One region of the Streptomyces sp. NPDC049813 genome, then DNA from elsewhere that is predicted to be linked to it. Evidence: predicted binding sites of a transcription regulator. Region 1 holds the regulator's gene; each other region holds the start of a gene.
The links. The regulator HrcA, encoded in region 1, represses chaperone genes, less so after heat shock. The targets are predictions, from matches to a motif close to TTNGCACTCNGNNNNNCNGAGTGCNAA.
Positions count from the first base shown of each region.

Region 1 (5,524 bases):
GCGACGAGCGAGGCGGCACGCTGCCTGCACAACGAGCTGTACTGGCGCGGGGCCGACTGGTGGGGTGCCGGGCCCGGGGCGCACTCGCACGTGGGCGGGGTGCGGTGGTGGAACGTGAAGCATCCTGGCGCATACGCTGCCGCGCTGGCCGCGGGGAGGTCGCCGGGGGCCGGGCGGGAGGTGCTGGCCGCGGAGGACCGGCGGGTCGAGCGGATCCTGCTGGAGCTCAGGCTCCGGGACGGGTGTCCGTTGTCGTTGCTGAAGCCCGATGGTGCGGTCGCGGCGCGGAAGGCGCTGGATGCCGGGCTGTTGGAGGCCGGGCCCTTCGGGGAGGGGCGGGCTGTGCTGACCCTGCGGGGGCGGTTGCTGGCCGACGGGGTCGTGCGGGACCTCGTCGACTGAGCGGGGTGGTCGGGCGGGTGCGCCCTGGCGCCGTGGGGTGCCGGTCCGGGGCGGGTGCGACCCCGTGGGGGCTGAGCGCGCAGTTCCCCGCGCCCCTGGCGGGGTCGGGCCCCTGCCCCCGCGCCCCTGGCGGCGCGCATGCCGCCCCGCATGCCGCCCCGCATGCTTCCCCGCAGGGCGGAGCTAGGCGGCGGGGGTCGTCACGAAGTCGATGAGGTGTTCCACCTTGCCCAGGAGTTCGGGCTCCAGGTCCTTGTAGGAGCGGACCCGGGACAGGATGTGCTGCCAGGCCTCGCCCGTGTTCGCCACGCGCCAGCCGAGCGCGCGGCACACGCCCGTCTTCCAGTCCTGGCCGTGCGGGACCCTGGGCCAGGCCGCGATGCCCAGCGAGGACGGCTTCACCGCCTCCCAGATGTCGATGTACGGGTGGCCGACCACCAGCGCGTCGGCGCTCGTCACCGACTGGGCGATGCGCCACTCCTTCGTGCCGGGCACCAGGTGGTCGACGAGGACGCCGAGCCGCGCGTCCGGGCCCGGCGCGAACTCCGCCACGATCGCCGGCAGGTCGTCGACGCCCTCCAGGAACTCCACGGCCACGCCCTCGATGCGCAGGTCGTCGCCCCAGACGCGCTCGATGAGCTGCGCGTCGTGCTTGCCCTCCACGTAGATGCGGCCCGCGCGGGCCACCCGCGCCCGAGCGCCGGGCACCGCCACCGAACCGGACGCCGTCCGGGTGGGGCGCACCGGGCCGCCGGTCGCGGGACGCACCAGCGTGACGACCTTGCCCTCCAGCAGGAAACCGCGCGGCTCCATCGGGAACGCGCGGTGCTTGCCGAAGCGGTCCTCCAGCGTCACCGTCGGCCCCTGCGCCGTCTTCTCCACCCGCACGACCGCGCCGCAGAAGCCCGTCGTGACCTCCTCCACGACGAGGTCCGGCTCGGCGGGGACCTCCGGAGCGGGCTTGTTCCGCTTCCAAGGGGGTGTCAGGTCCGGGGTGTACTGGCGCATTTTGCAGACGATAGGAGAAGCTCCGGGACGCCGCCTACGACACGCCGGAGCGGGCCGCGAGTGTGGCGCGCTGCTCGCGGACAAACGCCGCATCCACCACCGAACCGTGCCCGGGGACGTAGCGGGCGTCCTCGCCGCCCAGGGAGAGCAGCCGGTCGAGCGCGGCCGGCCACCGGTGCGGGACCGCGTCCGGTCCGGCCTGCGGCTCGCCCGACTCCTCGACCAGGTCGCCGCAGAAGACGGTCTCCGGCGCCGGGGGCGGCGCGGAGACCAGGACCGCGAGGTCGTGTCCGGTGTGTCCGGGGCCGACGTTCGCCAGCAGCACCTGGACGCCGCCGCCCAGGTCGAGCGTGCGCTCGCCGCAGACCCGGTGGGCCGGGGTGACCAGGAGTTCCGCCGCCTCGCCCGCGAGATCGGGGCCGAGGCCGTGGCGTACGGCATCGGCGCGCAGCGCGTCCGCGCCGCCGCCCGCGAACACGGTGTCGATGCCCGCGGCCCCGAACACCTCGACGCCCGCGAACGCCGCCGTGCCGAAGACGTGGTCGAAGTGCGGATGGGTCAGCGCGATGTGCGTCACTCTCGCGCCCGCCGCGAGCAGGCGCCGGGTGTCCGCGCGCAGCCGGGCCCCTTCACGCAGTGAGGATCCCGTGTCGATCAGCAGGGCCGCGTCCGCGCCCACGACGAGCCCGGCCGTACAGTCCCAGCCGGGCAGCCGGATTCGCCCCACATGCGGCGCCAGTTCTTCCCATCCGGCCGACTTCCAGTCGATGGCTTGCATGCCCCGACGCTAGCGGCCTTGCCGGGCCCGTACCCACCGGCCGTACACTGAGCCGGGGACGACTGGCACTCGCGCGCAGCGAGTGCCAAACCGGAACGATCACGAGAACGATCACAGAGACAGTTGCTGGAGGTGTGCGCCCGATGCTCAGTGAACGCAGGCTCGAAGTGCTGCGCGCCATCGTCCAGGACTACGTCGGCACCGAGGAGCCCGTCGGCTCCAAGGCGCTGACCGAGCGGCACAGCCTCGGCGTCTCCCCGGCGACCGTGCGCAACGACATGGCCGCCCTGGAGGACGAGGGGTTCATCGCCCAGCCGCACACCAGCGCCGGGCGCATCCCCACCGACAAGGGCTACCGCCTCTTCGTCGACAAGCTCACCGCGGTGAAGCCGATGACCGGGCCGGAGCGGCGCGCCATCCAGAACTTCCTGGAGGGCGCCGTCGACCTCGACGACGTCGTCGGGCGGACCGTGCGGCTGCTCGCGCAGCTGACGCGGCAGGTCGCGGTCGTCCAGTACCCGTCCCTGACCCGCTCCACCGTGCGCCATGTCGAGCTGCTCGCGCTCGCGCCCGCCCGTCTGATGCTCGTCCTGATCACGGACACCGGGCGCGTCGAGCAGCGGATGATCGACTGTCCGGCGCCGTTCGGCGAATCGTCCCTGGCGGATCTGCGGGCCCGGCTCAACAGCCGGGTCGCGGGCCGCCGGTTCGCCGATGTGCCGCAGCTGGTGCAGGACCTGCCGGAGGCCTTCGAGGCGGAGGACCGCGGCACGGTCACGACGGTGCTCTCCACCCTGCTGGAGACGCTCGTCGAGGAGACCGAGGAGCGGCTGATGATCGGCGGTACCGCCAATCTCACCCGCTTCGGACATGACTTTCCCCTCACCATCCGGCCCGTGCTGGAGGCGCTGGAGGAGCAGGTCGTGCTCCTCAAGTTGCTTGGCGAGGTGGGTGATTCGGGCATGGCCGTACGGATCGGTCACGAGAACGCCCACGAGGGACTCAACTCCACGTCCGTCGTGTCGGTCGGCTACGGTTCGGGCGGCGAGGCAGTTGCCAAGCTCGGCGTGGTCGGCCCGACCCGCATGGATTACCCGGGAACGATGGGAGCAGTACGCGCAGTGGCACGTTACGTCGGACAGATCCTGGCGGAGTCGTAAGTGGCCACGGACTACTACGCCGTACTCGGCGTGCGCCGCGACGCTTCCCAGGACGAGATCAAGAAGGCCTTCCGCAGGCTCGCTCGTGAACTTCACCCGGACGTGAATCCGGACCCGAAGACGCAGGAGCGGTTCAAGGAGATCAACGCCGCCTACGAGGTGCTCTCCGACCCGCAGAAGAAGCAGGTCTACGACCTCGGGGGCGACCCCCTGTCGGGGGCCGGCGGAGGTGGCGCCGGAGGCTTCGGCGCCGGTGGGTTCGGCAACTTCTCGGACATCATGGACGCGTTCTTCGGAACCGCGTCGCAGCGCGGGCCCCGCTCGCGCACGCGCCGCGGCCAGGACGCCATGATCCGGCTCGAGATCGAGCTGGACGAGGCCGCCTTCGGCACCACCAAGGACATCCAGGTCGACACGGCCGTCGTCTGCACCACGTGCAGCGGCGAGGGCGCGGCGCCCGGGACCTCCGCCCAGACCTGCGACATGTGTCGCGGGCGCGGCGAGGTCTCGCAGGTCACGCGCTCCTTCCTCGGCCAGGTCATGACCTCGCGGCCGTGCCCGCAGTGCCAGGGATTCGGCACCGTCGTGCCGACCCCGTGCCCGGAGTGCGCCGGTGACGGCCGCATCCGGTCGCGGCGGACGCTGACGGTGAAGATCCCGGCCGGGGTGGACAACGGCACGCGGATCCAGCTCGCGGGCGAGGGCGAGGTCGGCCCCGGCGGCGGCCCCGCCGGCGACCTGTACGTCGAGATCCACGAGCTGCCGCACCCCGTCTTCCAGCGGCGCGGCGACGACCTGCACTGCACGGTGACCATCCCGATGACGGCGGCGGCCCTCGGCACGAAGGTGCCGCTGGAGACGCTCGACGGCATGGAGGAGGTCGACATCCGGCCGGGCACGCAGTCCGGCCAGTCGGTCCCGCTGCACGGGCGTGGCATCACCCACCTGCGCGGCGGCGGCCGGGGCGACCTCATCGTGCACGTCGAGGTCATGACCCCGCAGAAGCTCGAACCGGAGCAGGAGCGGCTCCTGCGCGAGCTGGCCAAACTCCGCGGCGAGGAGCGCCCCACGGGCCAGTTCCAGCCGGGGCAGCAGGGGTTGTTCTCGCGGTTGAAGGATGCTTTCAACGGGCGGTGAGTGGGTGTGGCCGGGTGGCTGGGGGTCCGGGGGTCGTCCCCCGGGTGAGCACAGTCAGCCGGGGCAGCAGGGGTTGTTCTCGCGGTTGAAGGATGCTTTCAACGGGCGGTGACGCGTAGGGCTGTGCCGTCTCGGCCGGGGCGGCGCAGGCCGGCCGGATCAGCCGATTCGGCCGCCTGACGTGTCCGTGGCACGATGCGCTCATGCCCCTCGCGCTGACAGATCTCTGCCCCTGTCCGATCGTGCAGGCCCCCATGGCGGGCGGCGGCTCCTGCCCCGCGCTCGCGGCCGCGGTCTCGGACGCGGGCGGGCTCGGGTTCCTGGCCGCCGGGTACAAGACGGCCGACGGGATGTACCAGGAGATCCAGCAGCTGCGCGGGCTGACCGGCCGCCCGTTCGGCGTCAACCTGTTCCTGCCGCAGCCGGAGTACGCGGACCCGGCCGCGGTCGATGTCTACCGCCACCAGCTCGCCGGTGAGGCCGGCTGGTACCAGACCCCGCTCGGCGACCCCGACGGCGGATGCGACGACGGCTACGACGCCAAGCTCGCCATCCTCCTCGACGACCCGGTGCCCCTGGTCACCTTCACGTTCGGCTGCCCCACGCCCGAGGTGATTGACGCGCTGCGCGCCGCCGGCACGCTCACCGCCGTCACCGCGACGACCGTGGAGGAGGCGCTCGCCGCCCAACGGGCCGGCGCCGACGCCGTCTGCGTCCAGGGCATCGAGGCCGGCGGCCACCAGGGCACGCACCGCGACAACCCCGAGGCGGACGGCAGCGGCGTCGGACTGCTGGCGCTCATCGCGCAGGTACGCGAAGGGGTCCGGCTGCCGATCGTCGCGGCCGGCGGGATCATGCGGGGCGCGCAGATCGCCGCCGTGCTCGCCGCGGGAGCCGACCTGGCCCAGCTCGGGACGGCCTTCCTGGTGACGCCCGAGTCCGGCGCGCCCGCCCCGCACAAGCAGGCCATGACCGATCCGCTGTTCACCAGGACCGAGCTGACCCGGGCGTTCTCCGGGCGGCCCGCGCGCGGACTCGT
Region 1 is NZ_JBITLI010000005.1:267,959-273,482, forward strand. Features, by position in the region: gene hemW (radical SAM family heme chaperone HemW) at 1-402, shown strand, start outside; gene ACIBW6_RS13875 (DUF3097 domain-containing protein) at 586-1,410, opposite strand; gene ACIBW6_RS13880 (MBL fold metallo-hydrolase) at 1,445-2,188, opposite strand; gene hrcA (heat-inducible transcriptional repressor HrcA) at 2,332-3,348, shown strand; gene dnaJ (molecular chaperone DnaJ) at 3,349-4,485, shown strand; gene ACIBW6_RS13895 (nitronate monooxygenase) at 4,689-5,524, shown strand, end outside.

Region 2 (5,524 bases), on a different contig from region 1:
CGGCTTCGGCATCACCTTGCGCCGCAGCTCCTCCGGTTCGACGGCCGAGCCCCGCTTCTTCACCGTCAGCACGCCGACCTCCCGCTCCCGCAGCAGGGCCTTCAACTTCTTGACGTTGAAGGGGAGTTGCCCGGTGATCTCGTACGCGGACGCGTAGGGGGCCGCCCGCGCCTCGTCGGCGGTGACGTACGCGATGGTCTCGTCGATCAGCCCGCCGCCGACCTGCGCGGCCACCTCGGCGACCAGGTGCGCCCGGATGACGGCGCCGTCCGGCTCGTACAGGTACCGCCCCACCGGCCGCACGGCCGGGTCCGGCAGCCCCCGCCCGACCAGCTCCCGCGGCCCCGGCAGCAGCGTGGCGCGCCTGCGGCCCGGCTCCGTGCCGAACCACAGGACGGCCTCCTTCACGTCCCCGCCGTCCGAGATCCACTCGGCCTCGGCCGCCGCCGGGATCGCCTCGTGCGGGATGCCGGGCGCGATCTTCAGCGCGGCGCGGGGCGCGGCGAGCGCGGCCGCGACGGCCCAGGACAGCGGCGGGGAGTAGGCCTCGGGGTCGAAGATGCGGCCGCGCTTGTCGGAGCGCCGGGCCGGGTCGACGAAGACGGCGTCGTACGCGGCCGTGTCCACCTCCGTCACGTCCGCCTCCCGCACCTCGATCAGGTCGCCGAGGCCGAGCGCGGCGGCGTTGGCCCGCGCGACCGAGCACGTCCCCGGGTCGCGGTCGACAGCGAGCACCCGGATGCCCGCGCGGGCCAGCGCGATCGCGTCGCCGCCGATGCCGCAGCACAGGTCGGCGACGGACCGGACGCCCAGGGCGCGCAGCGACTCGGCGCGGTGGGCGGCGACGCGGGTGCGGGTCGCCTGCTCGACCCCGTTCGCCGTGAAGTACATCCGGCCCGCGTCCTCGGCCCCGAACTTCGCCACGGCCCGCTGCCGCAGCCGGGCCTGCGCGAGCGCCGCCGAGACGAGCGCGGCCGGGTGGTCGCGGCGCAGCCGGGTGGCGAGCGCGAGTTCCTGGGCCGGGTCGTGGTCGCGCAACGCGCCGAGCAGGGTCTGCCCCTCCGGGGTGAGGAGGGCGTGGATGTCGGCGGGGGTGGACGGAGAGCTCACCCGGTCCATTGTGGGCCAGTCGGAGGACGGTACGCGCAGGGCGGCGGTGTCACCCCCCGACCACGCCCCTGAACTGCGAAGATCCGTCGCCATGCGCCGAGTAGGACAAGATGAGGAAACGGGCCCGAGGGTGATGCGGGGGCGGTCTGTGGCTCTGCGGATGACGCGGGGCGGGTCTGTGGCTCTACGGGTGAAGCGGGCCGCGTCCGGCGACGAGGCCGGGCCTGTCGCTGTCCCGCCCGAGCGGACATCCGCGTCCGATCCCCGGGCCGCGACGGCCGTCCTCCCGCCCGAGGGGGCAGCTGGGACCGTGCGCCAGGTCCGGTCCAGGGCGGGGGCAGCCGCGGCGGCGCCTTGGGTCGGGCCCCGGGCCGCGACGGTCGTCCTCCCGCCCGAGGGGGTAGCCGGGACCGTGCGCCAGGTCCGGTCCAGGGCGGGGGCAGCCGCGGCGGCGCCTTGGGTCGGGCCCCGGGCCACGGCGGTCGTCCTTCCGCCCGAGGGGGTAGCCGGGACCGTGCGCCAGGTCCGGTCCAGGGCGGGGGCAGCCGCGGCGGCGCCCTGGGTCGGGCCCCGGAGCGCGGCGGTCGTCCTTCCGCCCGAGGGGGTAGCCGGGACCGTGCGCCATGTCCGGTCCAGGGCGGGGGCAGCTGCGGCGGCGCCCTGGGCGGGTCCCCGGGCCACGGCGGTCGTCCTCCCGCCCGAGGGGGCAGCCGGGACCGCGCCCCTGGTCGGGCCCCGGTCGTGGCGACGGGCGGGCGGCGTCGGGCTGCGGCGCGTGGCCGCCTGCGTCGTGGCCGTCGCGCTGCTCGCCGGGTGCGCCCCTTCCGTCGACCCGCTCGCCCGCATGGGCAGGAAGGCGGCCCAGAAGGTCCGCCACGCACACCCCGGGGGCGGGGCGGCCGGCCAGGTCGCCGCGAGAGGCGCCGCCCCCGCCCCCGGCGCGCCGGCCGCACCGAGGGCCGCCCCCGCCCACCACGTCTTCCCCTCGCGCCCCCGTACCGCGCTCCCCCCGGTCGTGGACCGCGTCCCCACCCGGGACCGGGTCGTCTTCCTGGCCGTCGACGACGGCGCGGGCGCGGACCCCCGTTTCGCCCGCCTGGTCCGGGAGCTGCGCCTGCCCGTCTCGGTCTTCCTCACCCGCTCCGTCGCGGGCCCCGGCCGCGACCACCTCGGGGAGCTGCGCGCGCTGGGCGCCGGCATGCAGAACCGCACCCTGACGGGGCCGCTGCTGCCCGGCCTCGGCTACGTGGCCCAGCACGCCCAGATCTGCGGCCAGCAGGACCACCTGAAGGGCCGCTTCGGCGCGGCGCCACGCCTGCTGAGCCCGCCCTACGGCGCCTACGACGCGGACACGCTGCGCGCGGCGGGCGCCTGCGGCATCGACGCGATCGTCCTCACCCGCGCCCACGGCGACGGCGACCCCCTGCGCCCCGGCGACATCGTCCGCGTACCGGCGACGCCCTCGCTCACCAGGACGACCACCGCACTCCTGCACCGCATCCGGGCCCGGGGCCTCATGGTGGCCCGCCTGGAGAGCTACCTGTAGCCGGGTCAGAACCCGCCGAAAAGCACGCCGCGTCGCCGACGATTGGCACTCCGCTTGACCGAGTGCTAATCGCGGTCATAGTCTCGCTCCTGGCACTCACCACTGGAGAGTGCCAACAGCGACGGGCAGGTCCGGCACCTGCGACGACGGATCCACCTGGTCGCCACCTCAGACTGTTAACCCCGTGAGATCTCCGAAGGGGGAGACCGGATCGTGACGACCGCCAGCTCCAAGGTTGCCATCAAGCCGCTCGAGGACCGCATTGTGGTCCAGCCGCTCGACGCCGAGCAGACCACGGCCTCCGGCCTGGTCATTCCGGACACCGCGAAGGAGAAGCCCCAGGAGGGCGTCGTCCTCGCCGTGGGCCCGGGCCGCTTCGAGAACGGCGAGCGCCTGCCGCTCGACGTGAAGACCGGCGACATCGTGCTGTACAGCAAGTACGGCGGCACCGAGGTCAAGTACAACGGCGAGGAGTACCTCGTCCTCTCGGCCCGCGACGTTCTCGCGATCGTCGAGAAGTAAGCAGACCGAGCAGCAGCTTGCGCTGTGAATTGCGCCCCTGGCACCCGCGATCGTAAGAAGCCGGGGTCGGGGGCGCGGTTCGTGCACCCTGAAGTTTTTCCGTAGTTTTCGAGAGGGCTGAACCGCTCCCATGGCGAAGATCCTGAAGTTCGACGAGGACGCCCGTCGCGCCCTCGAGCGCGGCGTCAACAAGCTTGCCGACACGGTCAAGGTGACGATCGGCCCCAAGGGCCGCAACGTCGTCATCGACAAGAAGTTCGGCGCCCCCACCATCACCAACGACGGTGTGACCATCGCCCGCGAGGTCGAGGTCGAGGACCCGTACGAGAACCTCGGCGCGCAGCTCGTGAAGGAGGTGGCGACCAAGACCAACGACATCGCGGGTGACGGCACCACCACCGCCACCGTGCTGGCCCAGGCCCTGGTCAAGGAAGGCCTGCGCAACGTCGCCGCGGGCGCCTCCCCGGCCGCCCTGAAGAAGGGCATCGACGCCGCGGTGAAGGCCGTGTCCGAGGACCTCCTCGCGACCGCCCGCCCGATCGACTCGAAGTCCGACATCGCCGCCGTCGCCGGTCTGTCCGCGCAGGACAGCCAGGTCGGCGAGCTCATCGCCGAGGCGATGGACAAGGTCGGCAAGGACGGTGTCATCACCGTCGAGGAGTCCAACACCTTCGGCCTGGAGCTCGACTTCACCGAGGGCATGGCCTTCGACAAGGGCTACCTGTCCCCGTACTTCGTCACCGACCAGGAGCGTATGGAGGCCGTCCTCGACGACCCGTACATCCTGATCCACCAGGGCAAGATCGGGTCCATCCAGGACCTGCTCCCGCTCCTGGAGAAGGTCATCCAGGCCGGTGGCTCCAAGCCGCTGCTGATCATCGCCGAGGACGTCGAGGGCGAGGCCCTGTCGACCCTGGTCGTGAACAAGATCCGCGGCACGTTCAACGCCGTCGCGGTCAAGGCCCCCGGCTTCGGCGACCGCCGCAAGGCGATGCTCCAGGACATGGCCACCCTCACCGGTGCCACCGTCATCGCCGAGGAGGTCGGCCTCAAGCTCGACCAGGCCGGCCTGGACGTGCTGGGCTCCGCGCGCCGCGTGACCATCACCAAGGACGACACCACGATCGTCGACGGCGGCGGCAACAAGGCCGACGTCGACGGCCGCGTCAACCAGATCAAGGCCGAGATCGAGAACACGGACTCCGACTGGGACCGCGAGAAGCTCCAGGAGCGCCTCGCGAAGCTCGCCGGCGGCGTCTGCGTGATCAAGGTCGGTGCCGCGACCGAGGTCGAGCTCAAGGAGAAGAAGCACCGTCTGGAGGACGCCATCTCCGCGACCCGCGCCGCGGTCGAGGAGGGCATCGTCTCCGGTGGTGGCTCCGCGCTCGTCCACGCCGTGAAGGTGCTGGGCGACAGCCTGGGCAAGGAGGGCGACGAGGCCACCGGTGTCGCCGTCGTCCGCCGCGCCGCCGTCGAGCCGCTGCGCTGGATCGCGGAGAACGCGGGCCTTGAGGGCTACGTCATCGTCTCCAAGGTCGCCGAGCTCGAGAAGGGCTCCGGCTACAACGCCGCGACCGGTGAGTACGGGGACCTGGTCAAGGCCGGCGTCATCGACCCGGTCAAGGTCACGCGCTCCGCGCTGGAGAACGCGGCGTCGATCGCCTCGCTGCTCCTGACGACCGAGACGCTGGTCGTCGAGAAGCCGGCCGAGGAAGAGGCCGAGGCCGGTCACGGTCACGGTCACGGTCACTCGCACTGACCCGCTCCGCTGAAGTGACCTGAGGCCCGGCCCCCTGTGTTCTGGGGGGGCCGGGCCTTCTGGTTGCGCGGAGACGCGTCTGCCTGGTTCCGACCGTCGCCGGGCGCGCCACCGTCGTGGCTGGTCGCGCAGTTCCCCGCGCCCCTGAAGGGCCTGCGGCCTTCAGGCAAGGCTGCGCGCAGCGCATGCCTCCAGGGGCGCGGGGAACTGCGCGACCAGCCCCCACCGGGCCCGCACCCGAAAACGCATCAGGCCCCCGGGGACACACACCCGGGCCGCACCCCAAAACGCCGCCCAGCCGCACCCCGAGCAGCCAACTACTGCGGCCCGTACTTTCGCCCCGTCCGAGACGTGACCCCGCCGAGCAGGGACCGCGGCGTCACCTTGGCCACCCCCATCAGCGCCTTGTAGCGCGGATCCGGGATGGAGAGGGACTTGCCGCGGGAGAGATCCGTGAGCGCCGCCGCGACCAGCTTGTCGGCGTCCAGCCACATCCACTTCGGGATGTTGTCCGTGCCCATGTCGGCCCGCTGGTGGAACTCCGTACGGACGAAGCCGGGGCACAGCGCCATCAGCCGCACGCCGGA
Region 2 is NZ_JBITLI010000002.1:266,280-271,803, reverse strand. Features, by position in the region: gene ACIBW6_RS05235 (methyltransferase domain-containing protein) at 1-1,119, opposite strand, end outside; gene ACIBW6_RS05230 (polysaccharide deacetylase family protein) at 1,886-2,656, shown strand; gene groES (co-chaperone GroES) at 2,870-3,178, shown strand; gene groL (chaperonin GroEL) at 3,309-4,937, shown strand; gene ACIBW6_RS05215 (SDR family NAD(P)-dependent oxidoreductase) at 5,255-5,524, opposite strand, start outside.
Region 2: the regulator HrcA is predicted to act here: its motif matches at 2,699-2,725, upstream of groES (co-chaperone GroES).

Region 3 (5,524 bases), on a different contig from region 1:
ATCCGTCGAGCCGGAAGCGGATACCCATCGTCTGCGTCGAGAAGAAGACCGCGGGGCGGCGCAGCACCTGCTGCGTGTGGACGTCCCGGCCGATGAGGTCGGCGGTCCGCGCGTCGACCGGGTACCGGTCGTAGGACGCGTGCAGCTCCACGGTGTACGTCTCGAACTCGATCCGGGCCGACGGATAGTAGATCTCGTTCGTGCCGGTCCCGGCCGAGCTGCTGTTGCCGGACGCGCTCTTCGCCCTCTCGCCGGGCGTGCCCAGCCAAGACGCCAGCTCCGGCTGGTTGAGTGCCGTGCACAGCTGGTTCCCGTGCACCCGCCCGGCCGCCCGGTCGCCCTTCTCCGCCCCGCCCCCGGAGCAGACGGCGGCCTCGGGCGCGCCGCCCTGGTCCGACGCCGTGTCCCGGGAGACCGCCCAGAACCCGACGGCGAGCGCCCCCACCAGGGCCACGGCCGAGATGGCCTGCCCCACCGGGTTCATGCCCTGCTCCGGCCCGCCACTGCTGTCACTCATGTCCCCACCCACCGTGAAATGCGCTCTACTCCCCAGTACGCGCCCGGGGACAGTAACCCGCGGCGATCAAGGGGACAAGGGCGTTCCGGGACCCGGCGGCGGGCGCGCCAACGCCCGAGGGCGGCACCCCCTCGCGAAGAGGAGGTGCCGCCCTCGGTACGTCAGGACAGGCCGATCAGGTCGGGGACCGGATCAGAAGTCCATGTCACCGCCCGGCATGCCGCCCGGAGCGCCCGCCGCGGCGGCCTTCTCCGGCTTGTCGGCGATGACGGCCTCGGTGGTGAGGAACAGCGCGGCGATCGACGCGGCGTTCTGCAGCGCGGAGCGCGTCACCTTGGCCGGGTCGAGGATGCCCTCGGCGATCATGTCGACGTACTCGCCCGTGGCAGCGTTCAGACCGTGGCCGACGGCCAGGTTCCGGACCTTCTCCACGACGACGCCGCCCTCAAGGCCGCCGTTGACGGCGATCTGCTTGAGCGGGGCCTCCAGGGCGAGCTTCACGGCGTTGGCGCCGGTCGCCTCGTCACCGTCCAGCTCCAGCTTCTCGAAGACCGCGGAGGCCTGGAGGAGGGCCACGCCACCACCGGCGACGATGCCCTCTTCGACGGCCGCCTTCGCGTTGCGAACGGCGTCCTCGATGCGGTGCTTGCGCTCCTTGAGCTCGACCTCGGTCGCGGCACCGGCCTTGATGACGGCCACGCCGCCCGCGAGCTTCGCCAGGCGCTCCTGGAGCTTCTCGCGGTCGTAGTCGGAGTCGCTGTTCTCGATCTCGGCGCGGATCTGGTTGACGCGGCCCTGGACCTGGTCGCTGTCACCGGAGCCGTCGACGATCGTCGTCTCGTCCTTGGTGATGACGACCTTGCGGGCACGGCCGAGCAGGTCGAGACCGGCGTTCTCCAGCTTGAGGCCGACCTCCTCGGAGATGACGGTGCCACCGGTGAGGATGGCGATGTCGCCGAGCATGGCCTTGCGGCGGTCACCGAAGCCCGGGGCCTTGACGGCGACGGACTTGAAGGTGCCACGGATCTTGTTGACGACCAGGGTCGACAGGGCCTCGCCCTCGACGTCCTCGGCGATGATCAGCAGCGGCTTGCCGGACTGCATGACCTTCTCGAGCAGCGGAAGGAGGTCCTTCACGTTGCCGATCTTCGAGTTGACGATCAGGATGTACGGGTCGTCGAGCGACGCCTCCATACGCTCCATGTCGGTGGCGAAGTACGCCGAGATGTAGCCCTTGTCGAAGCGCATACCCTCGGTGAGCTCCAGCTCCAGACCGAAGGTCTGGGACTCCTCGACGGTGATGACGCCTTCCTTGCCGACCTTGTCCATGGCCTCGGCGATGAGCTCGCCGATCTGGGTGTCGGCGGCGGAGATGGAGGCGGTCGAAGCGATCTGCTCCTTGGTCTCCACGTCCTTGGCCTGCTCAAGGAGGGCGGCGGAGACGGCCTCGACGGCCTTCTCGATGCCACGCTTGAGGGCCATCGGGTTGGCACCGGCGGCCACGTTGCGCAGGCCCTCGCGGACCAGGGCCTGGGCCAGGACGGTCGCGGTCGTCGTGCCGTCACCGGCGACGTCGTCCGTCTTCTTCGCGACCTCCTTGACCAGCTCGGCGCCGATCTTCTCGTACGGGTCCTCGAGCTCGATCTCCTTGGCGATGGACACACCATCGTTGGTGATCGTGGGGGCGCCCCACTTCTTCTCGAGGACGACGTTGCGACCCTTGGGGCCCAGGGTCACCTTGACGGCGTCGGCGAGCTGGTTCATGCCGCGCTCGAGGCCGCGCCGTGCCTCCTCGTCGAACGCGATGATCTTGGCCATGTGAAGTGGTCCTCCCGGACGGGGTGGAAAAGCAAGCAAACGGACCGTGCTGGTGCCCGCGACGGACGGCCTGCAGCCCTTGTGGTTCCTTGCCCCACCCGGCCTGCGGGCCTCACCGACCCGATCCAAGTTCTGTCACTCTCACGCGGAGAGTGCTAAGCCCAATGATTAGCACTCGACCCCGGCGAGTGCAAGGTGCTCCCGCGAAGCCAGGGGCGCCCGAGGGGGCGCGCGCGGGAGCCCTGGGACCGGCGCGAGCAGCACGAAGGGCCCGCGCCCCCGGTGGGGACACGGACCCTGCGTGCCGTACCAAGCCTGCTGTCAGTCGCGACGCGCGTCAGCCGGCGGCCAGGCGGACCATGTCGGCCTGCGGCCCCTTCTGGCCCTGCGAGATCTCGAATTCCACTCGCTGACCCTCTTCGAGGGTGCGGTAGCCGTCCATCTGAATCGCGCTGTAGTGGACGAACACATCCGCACCACCGTCGACCGCGATGAAGCCGTACCCCTTCTCCGCGTTGAACCACTTGACGGTGCCCTGAGCCATGCCTAACTCCCCTATTACTGGCCCTTGCACAGACCCGCACTTCGCGGATCCGGGTCAGACCTCACCCTCCCCAATGGGTGGGGGTGTGCGCCGGAACGCGTCGACCGCGGCTGAATGTATCTGCCCAACTGCCGTCTGCAACAGGTCAATCGGACGAGAATTCTGGGCAGCGTGGACCGGCGGAACCGGGGCGACCCACCGGAACCCGGGGCAAGTCGGGCCGCGTAAATGCCATAAAGGGCCCGAATGGGCCGGGCAGTTTGGCTGCTTCTCGTCGCGGCTCGCGCGAGAACTCATATGCGCCCGTCATGCACCACATACGGAAAAGAAGCGGCTTCCCCAACTGTACCCCGCTCAACCATGCAGAATTGCCCCCTCCGCTTCTCTCGCGGAGGGGGCAATTTCAGTGACGCGCAGTAAAGCGGACGACGATCATCCGCCGGCCACGGCCGGAATGATCGAGACGCCGGCGCCGTCGGGCGTGGCGGTCTGCAGGCCCTGCTCGAAGCGGACGTCGTCGTCGTTGACGTAGACGTTCACGAACCGGCGCAGCTTGCCCTGGTCGTCCAGGACGCGCGCGGCGATCCCGGTGTGGTTCTTCTCCAGGTCGGCGAGGACGTCGGAGAGCGTGGCCCCCTCGGCGCTCACCTCGGCCTGCCCGCCGGTGTAGGTGCGCAGGATGGTGGGGATGCGGACGTTGACGCTCATGAATTCACCTCGACTGTCAGCCCCTCCGGCGTTTGAGGAGCGGGGGTCCGGGGGCAGAGCCCCCGGTTTCGGGAAGGGGCGGGGTGGGGAACTTACTCGGCGGCGAGCCCCGCGGCCCGGAACGCCTCCAGCGAAGGCCGAATCGTGGCGGTGGCCTGCGAGGACTCAGCGACGGCGTCGAGCGTCTTCAGCCCGTCACCCGTGTTCAGCACGACCGTGGTGAGCGACGGATCGATCAGCCCCGCCTCGATGAGCTTCTTGGTGACACCGAGCGTCACCCCGCCCGCCGTCTCGGCGAAGATGCCCTCCGTCTGCGCGAGCAGCCTGATGGCGTCGACGACCTGCTCGTCGTTCACGTCCTCCACCGCGCCGCCGGTCCGGCGCGCGATGTCGAGCACGTACGGGCCGTCGGCCGGGTTGCCGATGGCCAGCGACTTGGCGATGGTGTCCGGCTTCTGCGGCCGCACCACGTCCGTCCCGGCCTTGTACGCCACCGAGACCGGCGAGCAGCCCTCGGCCTGGGCGCCGAACAGCTTGTACGGCTTGTCCTCGACGAGGCCGAGCTTGATCAGCTCCTGGAGCCCCTTGTCGATCTTCGTGAACTGCGAGCCGGACGCGATCGGGATGACCAGCTGGTCCGGCAGCCGCCAGCCGAGCTGCTCGCAGATCTCGTAGGCCAGCGTCTTGGAGCCCTCGCCGTAGTACGGGCGCAGGTTCACGTTGACGAAGCCCCAGCCCTCGCCGAGCGGGTCGCCGATCAGCTCGGAGCAGAAGCGGTTCACGTCGTCGTAGTTGCCCTCGATGGCGACGAGGTCACCGCCGTAGACACCGGCCATGACGACCTTGCCCTGCTCCAGGTCGTGCGGGATGAACACGCACGAACGGAAGCCGGCCCGCGCGGCGGCGGCGCCGACCGCACCCGCCAGGTTCCCCGTGGAGGAGCAGGACAGGGTGGTGAAGCCGAAGGCGCGCGCGGCCTCGATGGCCTGCGCGACGACGCGGTCCTTGAAGGAGTGCGTCGGGTTGCCGGAGTCGTCCTTGACGAACAACTTCCCCTGCTCGACCCCGAGTTCACGGGCGAGGTTGTCGGCCTTGACGAGCTTGGTCCAGCCCGGGTTCAGGTTCGGCTTCTCGGCGACGTCGGCCGGGACGGGCAGCAGCGGGGCGTAGCGCCACACGTTGGCCGGGCCCGCCTCGATCTGCTTGCGCAGCGCCTCGGGGTCACCGGTGGGCAGGTCGTAGGCGACTTCCAGGGGACCGAAACACTCGGCGCAGGCGAAGATCGGGCCGAGCTCGAAGGTGGTGCCGCACTCCCGGCAGGAGAGGCCGGAGGCGGGCCCGAGGTCGACGGTGCCCGCGGGGGAAGCGGCGGTTGCGGTGGCGACGGTCTGTACAGCCATGAGAGGCGAGGCCCTTTCTCCTCATCTTCCTCGCGGCGCATCTCGCCACGAGACGGATTTGGCACCTTCCCTAGCCGGGAGCCTCGCGGGCGCACTGGCGTGTGCGGACGAGACCGGCTGGAGGGTTGCCGGGGCTTCAACGGGCCGTATCCCTCTGCCCCTCTGGATGAGCGGTATTCGATTATGTGGAGCGGTTGAGTGGCGGCGACCCCGGCATGCGATGGTCACCGGCCTTGTTCAAGACTGTAACCGAAGGCCCGCACCCTTGAGATAGTCGTCCGAACCGCGAGATGGATCACACCGGCCCTCTCACCGGCCTTCGCGCCCGCCCCCACCACCCGCACCACCCCCCGCCGTCAAGGAGCCGCAGACCGTGCTGGAAGAAGTCGAGCGCTGGCTGGAACGGCGCTCCTGGTCCGTGGCCGACCGGCCGCCGCACCATCTGCTCGCCGCGAAGCGCGCCACCGGGCAGACAGTGAGCGTGGTGCTGCCCGCGCTCGACGAGCAGGAGACGGTCGGCGCGATCGTCGCCACGAT
Region 3 is NZ_JBITLI010000002.1:616,051-621,574, forward strand. Features, by position in the region: gene ACIBW6_RS06880 (DUF6215 domain-containing protein) at 1-517, opposite strand, end outside; gene groL (chaperonin GroEL) at 710-2,335, opposite strand; gene ACIBW6_RS06890 (cold-shock protein) at 2,673-2,879, opposite strand; gene ACIBW6_RS06895 (ubiquitin-like small modifier protein 1) at 3,312-3,587, opposite strand; gene thrC (threonine synthase) at 3,680-4,987, opposite strand; SAM riboswitch class I at 5,006-5,160, opposite strand; gene ACIBW6_RS06905 (glucosyl-3-phosphoglycerate synthase) at 5,361-5,524, shown strand, end outside.
Region 3: the regulator HrcA is predicted to act here: its motif matches at 2,504-2,530, upstream of groL (chaperonin GroEL).